Linked DNA regions of Caballeronia sp. TF1N1. Each later gene encodes a partner of the first gene's protein in a complex. Links are inferred from orthologs where the notes say so. Each region holds a gene or a part of one and is shown in the gene's direction. Other genes may lie near its edges.

What was found.
Region 2: the proteins of dnaG (region 1) and LDZ28_RS07015 are in contact, whole or in part, in a crystal structure (PDB 2R6A), measured with the Geobacillus stearothermophilus proteins. The link is inferred for Caballeronia sp. TF1N1 from one-to-one orthologs. Residues at the interface, in WP_049624496.1 of Geobacillus stearothermophilus: Lys456, Leu457, Leu458, Pro459, Ala460, Asn463, Ala464, Leu467, Leu535, Leu536, Ile537, Ala538, Gln544, Glu545, Asp548, Tyr549, His552; in WP_033016901.1 of Geobacillus stearothermophilus: Ser13, Glu15, Ala16, Gln18, Glu91, Leu92, Asp94, Ala95, Val96, Pro97, Thr98, Ala99, Ala100, Asn101, Tyr104, Tyr105, Ile108.

The regions. Positions count from the first base shown.
Region 1 is NZ_CP084627.1:228,058-237,673, forward strand. Bases 2,411-5,374 are described here. They hold dnaG (DNA primase), read left to right. Parts: upstream 2,411-2,929; coding sequence 2,930-4,819; downstream 4,820-5,374. Other genes in these bases: LDZ28_RS15080 (GatB/YqeY domain-containing protein), read left to right, coding at 2,464-2,910; rpoD (RNA polymerase sigma factor RpoD), read left to right, coding at 5,236-5,374. Outside these bases: tRNA (adenosine(37)-N6)-threonylcarbamoyltransferase complex transferase subunit TsaD, read right to left, coding at 1-865; LDZ28_RS15075 (NAD(P)/FAD-dependent oxidoreductase), read left to right, coding at 935-2,146; more of rpoD, read left to right, coding at 5,375-7,296; LDZ28_RS15100 (M23 family metallopeptidase), read left to right, coding at 8,730-9,616. UniProt on the Escherichia coli protein: RNA polymerase that catalyzes the synthesis of short RNA molecules used as primers for DNA polymerase during DNA replication.
Region 2 is NZ_CP084626.1:1,518,304-1,527,901, reverse strand. Bases 4,195-7,140 are described here. They hold LDZ28_RS07015 (replicative DNA helicase), read left to right. Parts: upstream 4,195-4,947; coding sequence 4,948-6,333; downstream 6,334-7,140. Other genes in these bases: LDZ28_RS07010 (DUF47 domain-containing protein), read left to right, coding at 6,485-7,111; rplI (50S ribosomal protein L9), read left to right, coding at 4,361-4,816; rpsR (30S ribosomal protein S18), read left to right, coding at 4,195-4,332. Also shown: hyi (hydroxypyruvate isomerase), read right to left, coding at 1-182; gcl (glyoxylate carboligase), read right to left, coding at 219-2,000; LDZ28_RS07040 (LysR family transcriptional regulator), read left to right, coding at 2,163-3,116; rpsF (30S ribosomal protein S6), read left to right, coding at 3,351-3,722; priB (primosomal replication protein N), read left to right, coding at 3,755-4,054; more of rpsR, read left to right, coding at 4,057-4,194; LDZ28_RS07005 (inorganic phosphate transporter), read left to right, coding at 7,213-8,223; LDZ28_RS07000 (SDR family oxidoreductase), read right to left, coding at 8,306-9,112; LDZ28_RS06995 (C40 family peptidase), read right to left, coding at 9,420-9,598. UniProt on the Escherichia coli protein: The main replicative DNA helicase, it participates in initiation and elongation during chromosome replication. Travels ahead of the DNA replisome, separating dsDNA into templates for DNA synthesis.

The DNA.
Region 1 (9,616 bases):
GCCGCTTCCTTGCCGCAGCCGACAACGCCTCGCGCAACTGCCGGTTCGCGCCCACGCCGCCCGCCACGACCAGCCGCTTCAACCCGGTCTTCTTGAGCGCCGCGAGCGACTTGGCGACGAGCACGTCGACGGCTGCATCGACGAAACCTCGCGCCAGATCTGCCTTTGCCTGCTCGCAGACATTCGCGCCGAGCTTGCGGCTTTGAGTCAGCACGGCGGTCTTCAAGCCGCTGAAGCTGAAGTCGAGATCGCCTGAATGCAGCATCGGACGCGGCAGCGTGACCGCGCCCGGCGTGCCGAATTCCGCCAGCCGCGACACTTCCGGCCCGCCCGGATAACCCAGCCCGAGCAGCTTTGCGGTTTTGTCGAAGGCTTCGCCCGCCGCGTCGTCGAGCGTTTCGCCGAGCGTCTCGTAGACGCCGATATCGGTGACGCGCATCAGTTGCGTATGGCCGCCCGATACGAGCAGCGCGACGAACGGAAACGGCGGCGGGGCATCGACGAGTAGCGGCGACAACAGGTGTCCTTCGAGATGATGGATGCCGACAGTCGGTTTGTCCCATGCCATCGCCAGCGCATTGGCGATGCTCGCGCCCACCAGCAGCGCGCCCGCAAGCCCCGGACCTTGCGTGAACGCGATGGCATCGATGTCGGCGCGCGCGGCGTGGGCCTCGGCCATGACTTGTTCGAGGAGCGGCAGCGCCCGGCGGATGTGATCCCGCGAAGCCAGTTCGGGCACCACGCCACCGTACTCGCGATGCATCGCGATCTGCGAATGCAGGGCGTGCGAAAGGAGGCCGCGCTCTGTGTCGTAGAGGGCGAGGCCGGTTTCGTCGCAGGAGCTTTCTATGCCGAGAACTAGCATGGGTTGAGCGCTTGAAGGGAACAGAAAAGTATAGCAGTGTAACGACGCCCCCCAGTTACAATGCGCGCCATGGAATCCTTCGATATCGCCGTGATCGGCGCGGGCGCGGCCGGCATGATGTGCGCGGCAGTCGCCGCCCAGTCGGGGCGTCGCGTCGTGCTGATCGACCACGCCGAGCGTCTCGCCGAAAAAATCCGTATCTCGGGCGGCGGCCGCTGCAACTTCACCAATCTCAACGCGCAGCCGGCAAACTTCTTGTCGGCGAATCCGCATTTTTGCCGCTCCGCGCTCGCGCGCTACACGCCGCGCGACTTTCTCGCGCTGCTGAAGCAGTACCGCGTGAAATGGCATCAAAAGCACAAAGGCCAGCTTTTTTGCGACGATTCGAGCGAAACCATCATCGACGTGCTCAAAAGCGAGTGCGATGCCGGCAGCGTCGCGTGGCGGCGCCCGGTGAGCGTCCACGAGATCCGGCACGACGGCGCGCGCTTCACGCTCGACACCTCGGCGGGCGCAATCGACGCGGCCGCGCTCGTCATCGCGACGGGCGGCTTGTCCATTCCGAAGATCGGAGCGACGGATTTCGGGTATCGCGTGGCGAAACAGTTCGGCCACAAGCTAGTCGAAACGCTTCCCGCGCTCGTGCCGCTCACTTTCACGTCGGCCGACTGGGCGCCGTTCGCGGCGTTGTCGGGGCTGTCGCTGCCGGTTCGCATCGGCACGGGCAAGGGCAAGACGCGAGGTGAATTCGACGAGGACTTGCTGCTGACGCATCGCGGGCTGTCCGGTCCGGGCGTGCTCCAGATTTCGAGTTTCTGGAATACGTCGGAGCCGATCCACGTCGATCTCCTGCCCGACGCCGACGCCACCGAACTCCTGCTCGAAGCCAAGGCGGGATCGAAGAAACAAATAGGCAATTTTCTCGCGGACCACGTTCCCGCACGGCTCGCGCACGCGTGGCTCGAAGCGCAGCATGTTTCCGTCGATGCCCGCCTCGCCGATCTCCCCGACCGCACGCTCAAGGGCCTTGGCGCGTCGTTGTCGGACTGGACGATCACGCCGAGCGGCACCGAAGGTTATCGCAAGGCCGAAGTCACGCGCGGCGGCGTCGATACCCGCGAACTCTCGTCCACGACGATGATGAGCGAGCGCGTCGCGGGCTTGTATTTCATCGGCGAGGCCGTCGATGTGACGGGCTGGCTCGGCGGCTACAACTTCCAATGGGCGTGGGCTTCCGGCGTCGCGGCGGGCAAGGCCGCAGCGGAGTTCGCGCACGCCTGAGACGGGGCGTTCCGGCGGCCGTGGCGCGGTCTCGGAACGCCATCGCGCCTGCTATACTCGAACGGTTATCGGAGGATTCCGTATTTGTTCGAAGGCGCCTCGAAATGCGCGTTCGGGCACGGATTCTTTCGCTCCGGCTGACGTCACGATGGCCTCAAGCTTCGCCGCGGTTTCAACGGCCTCGCTCAAAGTCCCGCTTGAGGAAGCATTCCCAAGCGGGTTTTTGCTTTAGCGGAAAGGGTCGGGAGCCGCACGGGCACGCGTCGCGCCAGCCGGGTTTTCAATATCGCGAATTTCGCAATTGCACCGGGTGAACGATGAGCCTCAAGGATCAGATCAACGACGACATGAAAAATGCCATGCGCGCGCGCGAAACCGAGCGCCTCGGCACCATTCGCCTGCTGCTCGCAGCCATCAAGCAGCGAGAAGTCGATGAGCGCATCACGCTCGACGACACGGCCGTCGTCGCCGTCGTCGACAAGATGATCAAGCAGCGCAAGGACTCCATCAGCCAGTTTCAAGCGGCCAGCCGCGACGATCTCGTGGCGAAGGAAAACGCCGAACTCGCCGTGCTCGCGGCGTACATGCCCGAACAGCTTTCCGCCGATGCCATCGCCGCTGAAGTCGAGGCCGCCATCGCCGCAACGGGCGCAGCCGGCCCGCAAGACATGGGCAAGGTCATGGGCGCGCTGAAACCGAAGCTCGCGGGCAAGGCGGATATGACGGCCGTTTCCGCGCAGGTCAAGTCCGCGCTCGCCAAGTAATCAGCGGCGTTCGCCTACGTTGATACCGCACGCATTCCTGCAGGACCTGCTCAACCGCGTCGATATCGTCGACGTGGTGGGCCGTTACGTCCAATTGAAGAAGGGCGGCGCGAACTTCATGGGTTTGTGTCCGTTCCATAACGAAAAGAGCCCGTCGTTCACAGTCAGTCCGACCAAGCAGTTCTATCATTGCTTCGGCTGCGGCGCGCATGGCACGGCCATCGGTTTTTTGATGGAGCATACGGGGCTGACGTTTCCAGAGGCCGTGAAGGACCTCGCGCAGTCGGCCGGTCTGACCGTGCCGCAGGAGCCGTCGTTTCGCGGCGGCGCGGGTGGCGCGGGCGGTGACGCCTATGCCAACGCGCCGAGCAAGGCCGTGAGCGTCGCGCTCACCGAAGTCATGCAGACCGCCTGCGACTTCTATCGCAAACAGTTGCGCGGCGCGCCTAACGCCATCGGTTATCTGAAAAAACGCGGCTTGACTGGCGAGATCGCGGCGCGCTTTGGCTTGGGCTACGCGCCCGACGGCTGGCAGAATCTCGAAAGCGCGTTCCCCGATTATCGCCATGAAAATCTGGTGGAAGCAGGGCTCGTAATCGTCAGCGAAAAAACCGACGCGCAAGGACAAGCGCGCCGCTACGACCGCTTCCGCGAACGTGTGATGTTCCCTATTCGAAATGTGAAGGGCAACGTCATTGGCTTCGGCGGACGCGTGCTGGACAGCGGCGAACCGAAGTATCTGAATTCGCCGGAAACGCCTTTATTCAGCAAAGGCAGCGAGCTTTACGGCCTTTTCGAGGCGCGTCTTGCCATTCGTGAACTGGGTTATGCGCTCGTCGTCGAAGGCTATATGGACGTGGTCGCGCTTGCGCAGCTAGGTTTCGCGAACGCCGTCGCCACGCTCGGCACGGCTTGCACGCCGGTCCACGTACAGAAGCTTTTTCGACAGACGGAAACGGTGGTCTTCAGCTTCGACGGCGACTCCGCCGGCCGGCGCGCCGCGCGCCGCGCACTCGAAGCCGCGCTGCCGCACGCAGCGGACAACCGCACGATCAAGTTCCTGTTTCTACCGAAAGAGCACGATCCGGACAGCTATGTGCGCGAATTCGGCGCCGACGGTTTCGGTGAGCAAGTCGACCGCGCAATGCCGTTGTCGCAATTTCTGCTCAACGAGGTGCTGAACGACAAGGAACTCGACCAGCCCGAAGGCCGCGCGAAGGCCCTGTTCGACGCGAAGCCGCTGTTGCAGGCGCTGCCCGCCAACGCGTTGCGCGTGCAGATTCTGCATATGCTGGCCGACCGCCTCGCTACGCCGTTCACGGAAATCGCCGCGCTTTGCGACATCGACTCGCGTGCCGCCGCTGTCGCCCGCGCGATGGTGCCGAGAAGCGAACGCCGGCGTGTCACGGGTCAGGAACAGCGCGCGCTACGCAATCTGGTGATGTATCCGGGCATCGCGGCATCGCTCGATCGAATCAGCGAACGCACGCTCGTCACCATGACCGAGCATGGCGAACTGTTCAGCGAAGTCATCGCGCATGCGCGCGAACTGGGCGCGAGCGCGGAATTTCAGATGCTTTCAGACATCTTGAGAAACGCAGCAAACGCGCCCACCTACGAGGATATCTTCCAGGAAATTCTCGCCTATGATGAAAACGTGCGGGATTTACTGATGCGCGATCCGTCAGACGAGGACGCCGCGCAGCGTGTGGAAGAGCAGAAACGCCTGCTCGCCGAAGAGTTGCAGGCGACGGTACTGAAATTGCAACACGACAGTTATCGCGCGCGGCTGGATTTGCTGGCGCGGCAGCCGGGACTTTCGCCGGAAGAGGTGGCGGAGTTCTCGGAGCTGTCGGCGAAGATCGCGCAGATCAAGGCAGGACGGGCGGCTAGCCCTGAAGCCGGATAGCGAGATGCTATAATAAAATGTTAAAAAGTAGTTGCTTTTTGTCAATTCCTCTCCCGTTTCGAAGGGCCAAATCCCTTCATTGGTGCGTGGAATAGTTAGCGAAGGAAGCAGGGAAGTTGCAGCAAGGCGCTGGCCGAATCGGCTGTGGGAATCATGTAAAAGCGGTGCGCAGCACGCGTTTGAGCATTGTTCCGACACGAAACGGACAGGAAAGCACGCCGACGTACAGACGGGCGCAAGGGAAGCGGCTGCTATCGTGGTGAAGGGCGTTTGACGAATTCGCCGTGATGAACCGCGACGGATTCAACCGCGATGGCGCCCCGGGCAGGGCACGCAGGACGATGCAGCGTGCGCATTTGGTATTTACGGTTCCATCGGCTGTTGTCCAGCAGCCGCGAGTCGAGACTAAAGCCTGTATGGCGAACTCCATGACGAAAAAGCTGAACGATGTACCCGTCGAAGACGACGCAACGCAAACCGCGGAGCCCACCGCCGCGCCTGCGGCGAAGGTCGAAAAGGCCAAGGCTCGCGACCGCCGTGCGAAGGAAAAGGCGCTTCTGAAGGACGCGTTCGCGTCGAGCGCGCCCGGCACTGTCGAGGAGATCGAGGAGCGTCGCTCGAAGCTTCGCGCGCTCATCAAACTCGGCAAGGAGCGCGGTTTCCTCACGTATGCCGAAATCAACGATCACCTGCCCGATAACTTCACGGAAACCGAGGCGATCGAAGGCATCATCAGCACGTTCAATGACATGGGCGTGGCGGTGTACGAGCAGGCGCCGGATGCCGAAACGCTCCTTCTGAACGACAACGCGCCGAACGCTTCTTCCGACGATGAAGTCGAGGAAGAAGCCGAAGTCGCGCTCTCCACCGTCGACTCCGAATTCGGCCGAACGACCGACCCGGTGCGCATGTACATGCGCGAAATGGGCACGGTCGAGTTGCTGACGCGCGAGGGCGAAATCGAGATCGCGAAGCGTATCGAAGACGGCCTCAAGCACATGGTCATGGCGATCTCCGCATGCCCGACGACCATCGCCGACATTCTCGCGATGGCCGAGCGTGTGCAGAACGAGGAGACGCGCGTCGACGAACTGGTGGATGGCCTCATCGACCCGAACGCGGAAGACACCGACGGTTTTTCCGAACAGGAAGCCGAAGCGATAGAGACCGAGGACGTAGAGCAGCAATCGGACGAGGAAAGCGACGAGGAAGAGGACGACGACGATGGCGCGGCGCAAGCCAGCGCGAACGCCGCCCAACTCGAAGCGCTCAAGCGTCAGTCGCTCGAAAAGTTCTCGCTCATTAGCGAATGGTTCGACAAGATGCGGCGCGCCTACGAGAAGGAAGGCTACAAGTCGAAGGCCTATCTGAAGGCGCAGGAAGCCATTCAGACCGAACTCATGAGCATCCGCTTCACCGCGCGTACCGTCGAGCGTCTGTGCGACACGCTGCGCGCGCAAGTGGACGAAGTGCGCCAGGTCGAGCGGCAGATTCTGCACACGGTCGTCGACAAGTGCGGCATGCCGCGCGCGGAGTTCATCACGCGCTTTCCGGGCAGCGAGACTGATCTGGAGTGGGGCGACAAAGTAGTGGCCGAAGGGCACGACTACAGCGCCGTGCTCGAGCGCAATATCCCCGCGATTCGCGAGCAGCAGCAGCGTCTTTTGGACCTTCAGGCGCGCGTCGTGTTACCGCTCAAGGACTTGAAGGAAACCAACCGTCAAATGGCGGCGGGCGAACTGAAGGCGCGTCAGGCGAAGCGCGAGATGACCGAGGCGAATCTGCGTCTCGTGATTTCGATTGCGAAGAAGTACACGAACCGCGGCTTGCAGTTCCTCGACCTGATTCAGGAAGGCAATATCGGCCTGATGAAGGCGGTGGACAAGTTCGAATATCGGCGCGGCTACAAGTTTTCGACGTACGCGACATGGTGGATTCGTCAGGCCATCACGCGCTCGATCGCGGACCAGGCGCGCACCATCCGCATTCCGGTTCACATGATCGAAACGATCAACAAGATGAATCGCATCTCGCGGCAGATTCTGCAGGAAACCGGGCTGGAACCGGACCCGGCGACGCTGGCCGAGAAGATGGAGATGCCGGAGGACAAGATCCGCAAGATCATGAAGATCGCGAAGGAGCCGATCTCCATGGAAACGCCGATCGGCGACGACGACGATTCGCATCTTGGCGACTTCATCGAAGATACGAACACGGTGGCTCCCTCCGATGCCGCGCTGCATGCCAGCATGCGCGATGTCGTGAAGGACGTGCTCGATTCGTTGACGCCGCGCGAGGCGAAGGTGTTGCGGATGCGCTTTGGCATCGAGATGAGCACGGACCACACGCTGGAAGAAGTCGGCAAGCAATTCGACGTCACGCGTGAGCGGATTCGGCAAATCGAGGCGAAGGCGTTGCGCAAGCTGCGGCATCCTAGCCGTTCGGACAAGCTCAAGTCATTCCTGGAAGGGAACTGATCGGATCAATGGGCTTGTAATGGAAGGCGTTGTGAGGCAAACTCGCAAACCTTCAGTTGTTGCGCAACGTTTGTATTAGAGAAAGCGCCGCCATGGCGCTTTCTTTTTGCCCTCTGCTTTCAAAAGGGCCGGAAGCTTAACTGGTATAAGCTGTCGACTCATAATCGACCGATAGTGGGTTCGAGCCCCACCCGGCCCACCAGCATTCATTCAAATTATCAAACGGTTGGCGGTTTGCGTCCCTGATGAGGGGCTTTTGGGGGACACTCCGGGGACAGTTGCGGGGACCATGTGGGTCACAATGCCCACTAGACCCCTTGAACGCTCGCCTCATTCAGCGTACCTCTGCGCCGCTTTGCCGTGCATCCCTTCCTGTGCGTTCGACGCCTTGTGGGCGAACACCTTGTTATCCCAAAAACAAACCAGCCGACAACGGAAAGTAGAGCCGCCGAAATATGGCATTTCCGCCAACGAATGGTGTCAGGGATTGCGTTCCACAACGTTTCGCCCCCGGTGATGATTTCGCGGATCGACAGAGATCATTCACGGACACTAAAGTTTGGGGCCACTTGCTGCTATTTTCTACAATTGCATCATCTGGTTCAACAACGGGTGCCGATCCCCAAACGGCCACGTCGTAGGTCCGTTGTCGACCCACTTCGGTCGGATGGCCCGCTCTAAAGCGGTCACTCAGTCGAACAGCATCTTCCGAGCTGGAACACCATAAAGCGGACGCTGGCGACCTTACCCAACGGCCATGAAGGGACGTTCGTGAGATGGGTCGCTTAGGACGTTTAGACGACGGGACTATTCCGCAAACGGCCGTTCAATTGTCAACAACTAGCGTCGCGTAATGAGCTTTAGCGGTCAGCGTGTTGCCAACCTTCTAGGCATAGCCCGGTGGTTCTGGTCTGCCGATTTCCACCAAAGCTGCTGGGAATCTGAACATGGATGTGACCGGGCCCGGCCAGCGACGGGGCTCGAATAACTAAACGCACCGACGCATGAATGTTTAGACGTCGCATCAAACGGTCATCACGACGCGCTTACCTCGCACGGATCATCTCGACCGCACCCGGTGAGTGCGTCGTCGCTCCGCTTGCGACATTCTCTGAGAATCAAAGGCGAAAACGACCTTCGTTTGGGCCGTCAGCACTAACCATAGATCCACTGCGATGCATCGGTCCCGCGCCTTCGTGGATGTACGTCAGGCAAGACCGAGACCCCAAAAACAATGTGTGCCACCGCACATTAGTGTCAAGATCAATATTGCACATACATGACACCTGCTTTCAAATCGCACACAGGCAGGTCTGCCAGATGCAAGATGAACGCTCTCGATGCGTATGGCGCAGTCCTTTAGATTCAAGCTTCGCGAATAGAGTGGATAACTAAAAAATCCGTAACGAATCTGAAATATAAGGCGCTGTCCCATGACTTATACCAAACTCTTGGTTTCGTGTACGCTATGCGCCCTATCTGCTGCCTGCGGCGGTGGTACAGATTCGACGGGTGATTCGAGTTCGTCTCCTTCCACACCTTCCCCTGATGTGCCAACTACAACGCAGCCCAAGCTCACCTCCACGAGTACTATTCCGTCGACTGGTGGAAGTGTGCAAATAGATAAACAGGTTTCTATTGTTGTCGGAGGCAGTGCGCTTTCTAAGGATGCTTCAATTGTCCTAACCAGAGGCATCGATGAAGAATCAACAAATACATTTATCGCTGGCACTTCAAACTTCGGCATTTCTAACGCCGACGCGACAGTTGTGAAAGTCGACGTTGCGCCGGCGGAAGCGGTAACCGGCACGATGACGGCGAAGATCATCTTGCCTGATGACATTCTGGCCGACGCCGCAGCTGGTAAAACGATTGTCGCTTTCACGCAAGGCCTCGACTCGTCGGACGACCCGGATAAGAAGGAAACTCTGGACCAATTCGACATACTGAACGGCGACTTCGACGCCGCAGAAAAAAGTCTCACGGTCAATTTGCCCGTCACTGCGTTCGACCCGTCCCTTGCTGATTCTGGTCACGTGGCGGCCACACTGCGACTTGTGGTCCTCACCGACGACGATCGAGGAACCGACGCTTCGGTAAAAAGCAATCAAAAAGTTGCTTTGACGTCCCACGCAGATGTTAGCCCATCGGATTGTCCGGGTGATGCGTCCTTTGCCGCTCCACTGCAGTTTGGACGGAAAAGTCCGGCTTCGGGCGGGGCAGTAGCTTTTTACGATCCGACAGTAGCAGGCGTCGTAGGAACATTTTCGGAACCACGTCAGTGTAAAGAAAGCGACCGTACTACCAAAAAATTCCTTCC
Region 2 (9,598 bases), on another replicon or contig:
AGGTTGTGCAGCACGATCCGCAGGTCGTGTTCCTCGATGCGCGCTTGCAAATCGCCGGTCGAGTACGCATACGGAAACAGGAACTCGACCGCCTTGAAGCCCGCCTTCGACGCCGCCGCGAAGCGGTCGAGGAAAGGGACTTCGTTGAACAGCATGGTCAGGTTCGCGGCAAATTTCGGCATGTCTTTATTCCTGATGGTCGGTCAGTTCTAGGACGCTCAGTCGAGCGGCGTCACGGTCACGGCGGTCGGCGCATCGGCGCGCGTTTCGGCGAGCTCTTCGAACTCGTTGATCGCGTCGATCTCGGTGCCCATCGCGATGTTGGTCACGCGTTCGAGAATCATCTCGACCACGACCGGCACCTGATGTTGCGCCGCGAGCGCCTGCGCCTGTTTCAACGCCGGCGCGATGTCTTCGGGCTTGTGCACGCGCAGCGCCTTGCAGCCAAGACCCTCGGCGACCGCGACGTGATCCACGCCGTATCCTTCGAGCTCCGGCGCGTTGATGTTGTCGAACGCGAGCTGCACGCAGTAGTCCATGTCGAAGCCGCGCTGCGCCTGACGAATCAGACCGAGATACGAGTTGTTCACGACCACGTGCACGTAAGGCAGCTTGAACTGCGCGCCGACAGCGAGTTCCTCGATCATGAACTGGAAGTCGTAGTCGCCCGAGAGCGCGACGATCTTGCGTTGCGGGTCCGCGGCGCGCACGCCGAGCGCGGCGGGAATGGTCCAGCCGAGCGGGCCGGCCTGGCCGCAGTTGATCCAGTTACGCGCCTTGAACACGTGCAGGAACTGCGCGCCCGCGATCTGCGAAAGACCGATCGTCGAGACGAAGCAGGTGTCGCGATCGAACGCGAGATTCATCTCTTCGTAGACGCGCTGCGGCTTCATCGGCACGTTGTCGAAGTGGGTCTTGCGCAGCATCGTGCTCTTGCGTTGCTGGCAGTCCTTGACCCATTGCGAACGGTCCGCAAGCTTGCCCGCGGCCTTCCATTCCTTCGCCACTTCGACGAAGAGTTCGAGCGCGAACTTCGCATCCGACACGATGCCGAGGTCCGGTCCGAACACGCGGCCGATCTGCGTCGGCTCGATATCCACGTGCACGAACTTACGGCCCTTGGTGTAGACCTCGACGCTGCCCGTATGGCGATTCGCCCAGCGATTGCCGATGCCAAGCACGAAGTCCGACGCGAGCATGGTCGCGTTGCCGTAGCGGTGCGACGTCTGCAGACCGCACATGCCTGCCATCAGCGGATGATCGTCGGGAATCGCGCCCCACGACATCAAAGTCGGGATCACGGGTACGCCGAGCGTTTCGGCGAACTCGACGAGCAGATCTTCCGCCGCTGCGTTCAGCACGCCGCCGCCGGAAACGATCAAGGGCTTCTCGGCGTCGTTGAGCATCGAGAGCGCTTTTTCGACTTGAGCGCGCGTGGCTTTCGGCTTGTAGATCGGCAGCGGCTCGTAGGTGTCGATATCGAATTCGATCTCGGCGAGCTGCACGTCGATCGGCAAGTCGACCAGCACCGGACCCGGACGGCCCGAGCGCATCAGATGGAACGCCTGCTGAAACACGCGCGGCACGAGCGCCGGTTCGCGCACGGTGACGGCCCACTTGGTGACGGGCTTGGCGATCGATTCGATATCGACGGCCTGGAAGTCTTCCTTGTACAGACGCGCACGCGGCGCCTGGCCCGTGATCGCGAGAATGGGGATCGAATCCGCCTGAGCCGAGTAGAGGCCCGTGATCATGTCCGTGCCCGCCGGCCCCGACGTACCGATACAAACGCCGATATTGCCGGGAGCCGCGCGCGTATAACCTTCGGCCATGTGCGAGGCGCCCTCGACGTGGCGCGCCAGCACATGGCTGATGCTGCCGGCTTTTCTGAGCGCCGAGTAAAACGGGTTGATGGCGGCGCCGGGCACACCGAACGCGGTGTCGATGCCTTCCTTCTCCAGCACGAGGACGGCTGCGTCGACGGCTCTCATCTTGGGCATGGTTGTCTCCTTCCAGGGGTCTCTATTCGGGGTTGCTGTCTTGGTCGTGCGCATGGCAGCAGGCTTCCGATGCACTTTAGGCGCGTGCAAAAGGTTTGATAAGATCAACCGCAGTCGTTTTTTACCAAACAAAAAGTATCGAATGAGGCCGGAGACAAAGAGATGGACCGCTTCAAGCAGATCGAAACCTTCGTGCGCGTGGCCGAAGCCGGCAGTCTCGCGGCGGCGGCACTGGAAGAGGGCGTGTCGCCGGTGATCCTGGGCCGGCGCATCGACGCCCTCGAAAAGCGCCTAGGCGTCAAACTGATGTATCGCTCGACGCGCAGGCTCGTCGTAAGCGAAGAGGGCGCGGCGTTTCTCGACCGCTGCAAGAATCTGCTCGCGGAGTGGGATCAGGCCGAGAACGAACTCGCGGCCGGCCGGCGCGCGGTGGGCGGGCATCTGATCGTGTCGGCGCCGGCGGCGTTTGGGCGCATGCATGTCGCGCCGCACGCGCCGCTTTTCCTCGTCGACAAACCGGAATTGCAGATGTCGTTCAATCTGACCGACCGCGTCGTCGATTTGGTGCGCGAAGGTTATGACTTGTCGATCCGCATCGGCGGGGCGGTGGACCCGAACTTCGTCGCCGTGAAGCTCGCGAGCAACCGCCGCGTGGTTTGCGGCACGCCCGCGTATTTCAGGAAGCACGGCCGGCCGAAGACGCTCGAAGACTTGCCGAATCACAATTGTCTTGCGTTCAATCTGCAAGGCGGACAGAACCGCGGCTGGTACTTTCGCCGTAACGGCAAGCTCGTGACGGTGCGCGTGACCGGCAATCTCGACTGCAACGACGGCGAGTTGCTGCATCGCTGGGCGTCGGAGGGGCTCGGGCTCGGCTGGCGTTCGACCTGGGAGATTCAGCGTCAGTTGGCGTCGGGCGAACTCGAAACCGTGCTGGACGACTTCGAGCTGCCCGACTACGACATCCTCGCGGTTTATCCGCAGCAGCGCTACGTTCCGGCGCGCGTGCGCTACTTTATTGATTATTTGAAGGAAATTTACGCGCAGGACGGTTATTGGAGCCGTCCGCTCGCGCTTCCCGGCGAACCATTGCCCGCCGGAACGCACGCAGCTTGAGCGTCGCTCGCGCGGCTTTGTGCGGCTCGTGCGGCTTTGTGCGGCTTTGTACGGCTCGTGCGGCTTTGTGCGGCCACGTTGTAACTGCTTGAAATCATGGCCAAAGTCTTTCGGAAACCGCCGATTTGGCTTGCCTTGGGGAAGGCATCGCGTTATAGTCTTGGGCTTCTCACTTGCCGCACCGGTCCGACGCCCGGGTGGCTTTAATCCAAAAGTTCAGTACAAGGAGTGAATATGCGTCATTACGAAATCGTATTTATCGTGCATCCCGATCAGAGCGAGCAAGTGCCCGCCATGATCGAGCGCTACAAGAGCACGATCACCTCGCACGGTGGCCAGATCCACCGTATCGAAGACTGGGGCCGTCGCCAACTGGCCTACATGATCGAGAAACTCGCGAAGGCTCACTACGTCTGCATGAACATCGAATGCGATCAAGCTACGCTCGAAGAACTTGAGCACGCATTCAAGTTCAATGACGCCGTTTTGCGTCACCTCATCGTCAAGATGAAGAAGGCCGAAACCGGCCCGTCGCCAATGATGAAGGAAGTGCAGCGCGAAGAAGCTAAGAAGGCGGCCTCGCAGCCGTCCGAAGCGCAGGCTTAAGGCGAAGATTTTCGTCAGCCACCAGGAATTAAGTGAACAGGCTGCAACTGACAGCAAGCGTCGTGGAACGCGAACCGGTGCGATACACGCCCGCCGGCGTACCAATCGCAAGCTGCACGTTGCATCACCGAACGGAAGTCGTCGAAGCGGGCATTGCCCGTCAAGTCGAACTGACAATGCCGGCCGTAGCCGCCGGCGAGGTGAGCGGCAGACTGGAAAGCTGTCAGATGGGCGTGGAAACACGCTTCACCGGCTTTCTGGCTAAAAAAAGCCGCAACGCACGAACCCTGGTGTTTCACATCACAGAATTGCAGGACATTGGAAAGGACTGAACATGCCCCGCCCGACTGGTAAAAAATTCGACAAGCGTCGTCAGCAACAAAACCCGCTCTTCAAGCGCAAGAAGTTCTGCCGTTTCACGGCAGCCGGTGTCGAGTACATCGACTACAAAGACACGGAAACGCTGAAGGACTTCGTCGGCGAAAACGGCAAGATCACGCCGGCTCGTCTGACTGGCACGAAGGCGCACTATCAGCGCCAGCTCGACACGGCAATCAAGCGCGCGCGTTTCCTCGCGCTCCTGCCGTACACCGACCTGCACAAGGCCTAATCAGACGACGCATAAGGAACAAGCCAAAATGCAAATCATTCTTTTGGAAAAAGTCGTCAACCTGGGCAACCTGGGCGACATCGTCAAGGTCAAGGACGGCTACGCACGTAACTTCCTGATCCCCGGCAAGAAGGCTCGCCGCGCAACGAAAGACGCAATCGCCGAATTCGAAGTGCGCCGCGCCGATCTCGAAAAGGTTGCCGCTGAAAAGCTGGCTTCCGCGCAAAAGCAAGGCGAAAAGCTGAACGGCTTCACGGTTCAGATCTCGCAGAAGGCAGGTGTGGACGGCCGTCTGTTCGGCTCGGTCACGAACGCCGACATCGCCGAAGCACTCAAGGCTCAAGGCTTCGCAGAAGTGGAAAAGGCGCAAGTGCGTCTGCCGCAAGGCCCGCTGAAGCTGGTGGGTGACCACGCTGTTCAAGTGGCGCTGCATACGGACGTGCTGGTCGACGTCACGGTGTCGGTGCTGGGCGAGCACGCCTAAGGTCGCTGCGGACCGCTGGTAAGGCTTCACGCCCAGCCAGCCGAGTCCGGCAGAAAGAAGGGCAGGAACCGTTTCAGGTTCCTGCCTTTTTTATTGTCCGCTTGCGTCTATTTCATCGATAATTCCACCCCATGAACGCTCCGTCCAAAGACCCGCAACTCGACGCGCTGAAGGTTCCGCCGCACTCGATCGAAGCCGAGCAATCGGTGATCGGCGGTTTGCTGCTGGACAACGCGGCGTGGGACCGAATCGCCGACGTGATGTCGCAAGGCGATTTTTATCGCTATGACCATCGGATCATTTACGAGCACATTGGCAAGCTGATCTCGACCACGCGGCCCGCCGACGTCATCACCGTCTACGAAGCGCTCAACATGGCGGGCAAGGCCGAGGAAGTGGGCGGGCTCGCGTATCTGAATGCGCTTGCCCAGAACACGCCGAGCGCGGCGAACATTCGCCGTTACGCGGAAATCGTGCGCGATCGCGCGGTGCTGCGCCGCCTGGTCTCCGTCGCCGATGAAATTTCCGCCGATGCCTTTAATCCGCAAGGCAAGGAAGTGCGCCAGATTCTGGACGAGGCGGAATCGCGTGTGTTTTCCATCGCCGAGGACGGGGCGCGCGGCACGCAGGGCTTTCTGGAAATTGGACCGCTGCTTACGCAAGTTGTCGAGCGCATCGACACGCTTTACCACACGGCCAATCCAAGCGATGTCACGGGCACGCCAACCGGTTTCGTCGACCTCGACCGCATGACGTCGGGCATGCACGGCGGCGAGCTGATCATCGTGGCCGGACGTCCGTCGATGGGTAAGACGGCGTTCTCGATGAACATCGGCGAATACGTGGCGGTGGAGTATGGTTTGCCCGTCGCCGTTTTCTCGATGGAAATGCCTGGCACGCAACTGACCATGCGTATGCTCGGCTCGGTCGGCCGGCTGGATCAACACAGAATGCGTACCGGCCGCCTCACCGACGAAGACTGGCCGAAGCTCACGCACGCGGTTCAAAAAATGAGCGAGGCACAGCTTTTCATCGATGAAACGGGCGGCCTGAACCCCATGGAACTGCGCTCGCGCGCGCGGCGTTTGTCGCGGCAGTGCGGCAAGCTCGGGCTCATCATCGTCGATTATTTGCAGCTGATGTCCGGCTCCGGCGGCGGCGAAAACCGCGCGACCGAAATCTCGGAAATCTCGCGCTCGCTCAAGGGGCTCGCGAAAGAACTCGACGTGCCGGTGATCGCGCTTTCGCAGTTGAATCGCGGTCTGGAACAGCGCCCCAACAAGCGTCCGATCATGTCGGATTTGCGGGAATCCGGCGCTATCGAGCAGGACGCGGACGTGATTCTCTTCATCTACCGCGACGAAGTTTATAACCCCGACAGCCCGGACAAGGGCACGGCGGAAATCATCATCGGCAAGCAGCGTAATGGTCCGATCGGGCCCGTGCGGCTGACTTTTCACGGCCAATACACGAAGTTCGACAATTTTGCCGGCGCGCAGAGTTTTTACGGCGAATAACGCCCGAAGCTGCGCATCCCTTCTGCTCGATGTCAAGACTTCGTGTCGACACGCGCCGCGCGGCGCTTCGCGCGCGGTGCGTGGGCTGCCGGGCAAAGGTACAATATGTCGGTTTGATGTCTGTCTCATTGACCCATTTTTCGGGATTTTCATGTTCGGTCGTTTCATGCCCACCGAGGGCAAATTCTTCGAGATTTTCAACGCGCACGCGAAATGCATCATCGATGCAAGCCGCGAGCTCGAATTGCTGATCGATAACCTCGACGAAGCCGAGGTCCACAAGCAGAACGTCCAGACGGCCGAAAAGCGCGCCGACAAGCTCACGCACGAAACCATCGATCTGCTGCACAAGACTTTCATCACGCCGCTCGATCGCGACGAAATCCACAAGCTCATCACGACGATGGACGACATCCTCGACTTGATGGAGGACGTCGCCACGGCCATTTCGCTCTACGACGTACGCGCGGTGACTTCCGAGGCGAGCCAGCTCGCGCACATCTGCACGGCGACGTGCCTGCGTGTGCAGAAGGCGGTCGAATTGCTCGCGGACATGAAGCGCGCGAGCGAAATCCTGAAGATCTGCGAAGAAATCGACCGCCTGGAATCCGACGCCGACCGCGTCTTGCGCTCCGCCATGTCGAAACTTTTCCGCGAGGAAGACGACGTCAAGACGCTGATCAAGCTGAAGGCCATCTACGAGTTGCTGGAGACGATCACCGACAAGTGCGAAGACGTCGCGAACATCATCGAAGGCATCGTTCTGGAAAACGCCTGACCACGCCGGCCATGCCCGCCAGCGCGTGATCAAAGCTCCGTGCGGCGGGTCAAGAGGACAAAACCGGCGCTTTTCACAGCTGGTCAAAACAAAAGCAACCGATGCATTCGATTCAACTCGCCATCTGGGCAGTCGCCTTGCTCGTCATAGTCGCGCTCGCGTTCGACTTCATGAACGGCTTCCACGACGCGGCCAACTCCATCGCCACGGTGGTCTCCACCGGCGTGCTCAAGCCGCAACAAGCGGTCGCTTTCGCGGCGGCGTTCAACGTCATCGCGTATTTCATCTTCCACCTGAAGGTCGCGGCGACCGTCGGCAAGGGAACGATCGATCCCGATATCGTCGATCACTACGTGATTTTCGGCGCGCTCGTCGGCGCGATCGGCTGGAATATCGTCACATGGCACTACGGCATTCCGTCTAGCTCGTCGCACGCGCTGATCGGCGGACTCGTCGGTGCCGCGCTCGCCAAGTCGGGCTGGGGATCGCTCAACATGGACGGTCTTCTGAAGACTGTCGCGTTCATTTTCATTTCGCCGCTGCTCGGCTTCGTGCTCGGCTCGTTTTTCATGCTGCTCGTGTCGTGGCTGTATTTCCGCACGCCACCATCGAAGGTAGATAGGCGCTTCCGGCGCTTGCAGCTCATTTCCGCCGGGCTCTATTCGCTCGGCCACGGTGGGAATGACGCCCAGAAGACCATCGGCATCATCTGGATGCTGCTGATCGCGACTGGCTACGCTTCTTCCGCGGCAGACGCGCCGCCTATCTGGGTCATCGGTTTGTGTTACCTGTCGATGGGTCTTGGAACCTTGTTCGGCGGCTGGCGCATCGTGCGTACCATGGGCCAGAAGATCACCAAGCTCAAGCCCGTCGGTGGATTTTGCGCGGAAACGGGCGGGGCGATCACGCTCTTCGTCGCATCGTTCCTCGGCATTCCAGTGTCCACCACGCATACGATCACGGGCGCCATCGTCGGTGTCGGGGCAACGCAGAAATTCAGCGCGGTGCGCTGGGGCGTCGCGGGAAATATCGTGTGGGCGTGGATCTTGACTATTCCGGCATCCGCGGTGCTCGCGGCGGTCGGTTGGTGGATCGGCCACCGTATCTTGTAGTCGGTTTCTTCAGCGGCCCCGTTCACGACGGGGCCGTTTTGCATCTGTTGCAAATCGATTGCCGCGCTCGGCGGCGTCGCTCTCAGATGATCGGCGACGACACTCCGTCCATCGGAATGATTGCGCCCGATACATAACTCGCGCGACGGCTCGCCAGGAACAGCGCGACGTCGGCGATTTCCTCGGGTTTCGCGTAGCGGCCTAGCGGCACCTTCGACTGGCTCTCGGCGAGCACGGCGTCGCGTGTCGTGCCTTGCCGTTCGGCTTCGAGCGCGAGGGCTTCCTCGACGCGTTCGGTGAGCGTCGATCCCGGATTGATCGCGTTGATGCGAATGCCGAGCTTGGCATAGTGATGCGCAAGGCCGACGGTATTGAGCATGAGCGCCGCATTGGCCGCGCCGCCCGCGATATGAATGTCCGACGCGATTTTGCCGCCCATGCCGACAATATTCACGATCGCGCCCGGCTCGATGTTCGGATCGCCGCGCAAACGTTCGGCCATGCGCTTTAGCACCACTTGCTGCGGATAGACGTAGGAGAAGTATTTCGCGTCCATCGCGGCTTTGTACGCGGCAGCGTCGAGCGTGTCGGGATCGTAGCGTCGCGCGGCGCCGGCGCTGTTGATCAGGATGTCGATGGGGCCGAGCGCGGCGCTCGCTTCCTCGACGACATCTTCGGCGCTGTGCGCTTCGTGCAGATCGGCGCGGGCGAGATGCACGTGATGACCTTCTTTCGCGAGTTGTTCGCGGGCGCGCGCGAGGTTAGCGGCATCGCGCGAGACGATCGCGACTTTTGCGCCTTCGCTTGCAAAGGCTTTCGCGCATGCAAAACCGATTCCCTTGCTGCCGCCCGTGATCAGGACGACTTTCCCGGCAAGACCCAAGTCCATGGTGATTGGCTCCTTCTGATTGCGCCGCCTGTCGCGGCGGGATCCAGTCACGATAGCAGAGAGGGGCGACGACTGTGGATGGCGATGGGGTTGCGTTTCGCTCGGTTCGATATGTATTGGATGCGCTTGAGCCGCGCGCGGCGGTGCCGTAACCGAAGGGCTATTTCTATCCATGAAGCCTAAATCCGGCGATATAGGGCAACGCGGACAGACACGAAACGGCAGACGCGAACAGCGCGACGAAGAGATTCCGGCCTTAAAGCCGGTGTTCGGGACGCGACCGCGCGCCTTGAATCTCGTGTGAGTCTCAGTTGCTGCCGGTGGCGAAGCGCGCGATGGGATCGTCAGCTTGGTTCGAACGCGGCGCGGTAAGCGAGCCGGTCGATGCGCGGATGACGTGCGCGGGCGGATCGGCGGGATCGCTCGTTGCCTGCGCCGCGCGCGCTTGCTTGCGTGCGACGTTCGACGTCGGCGGCGGCGGTTCGA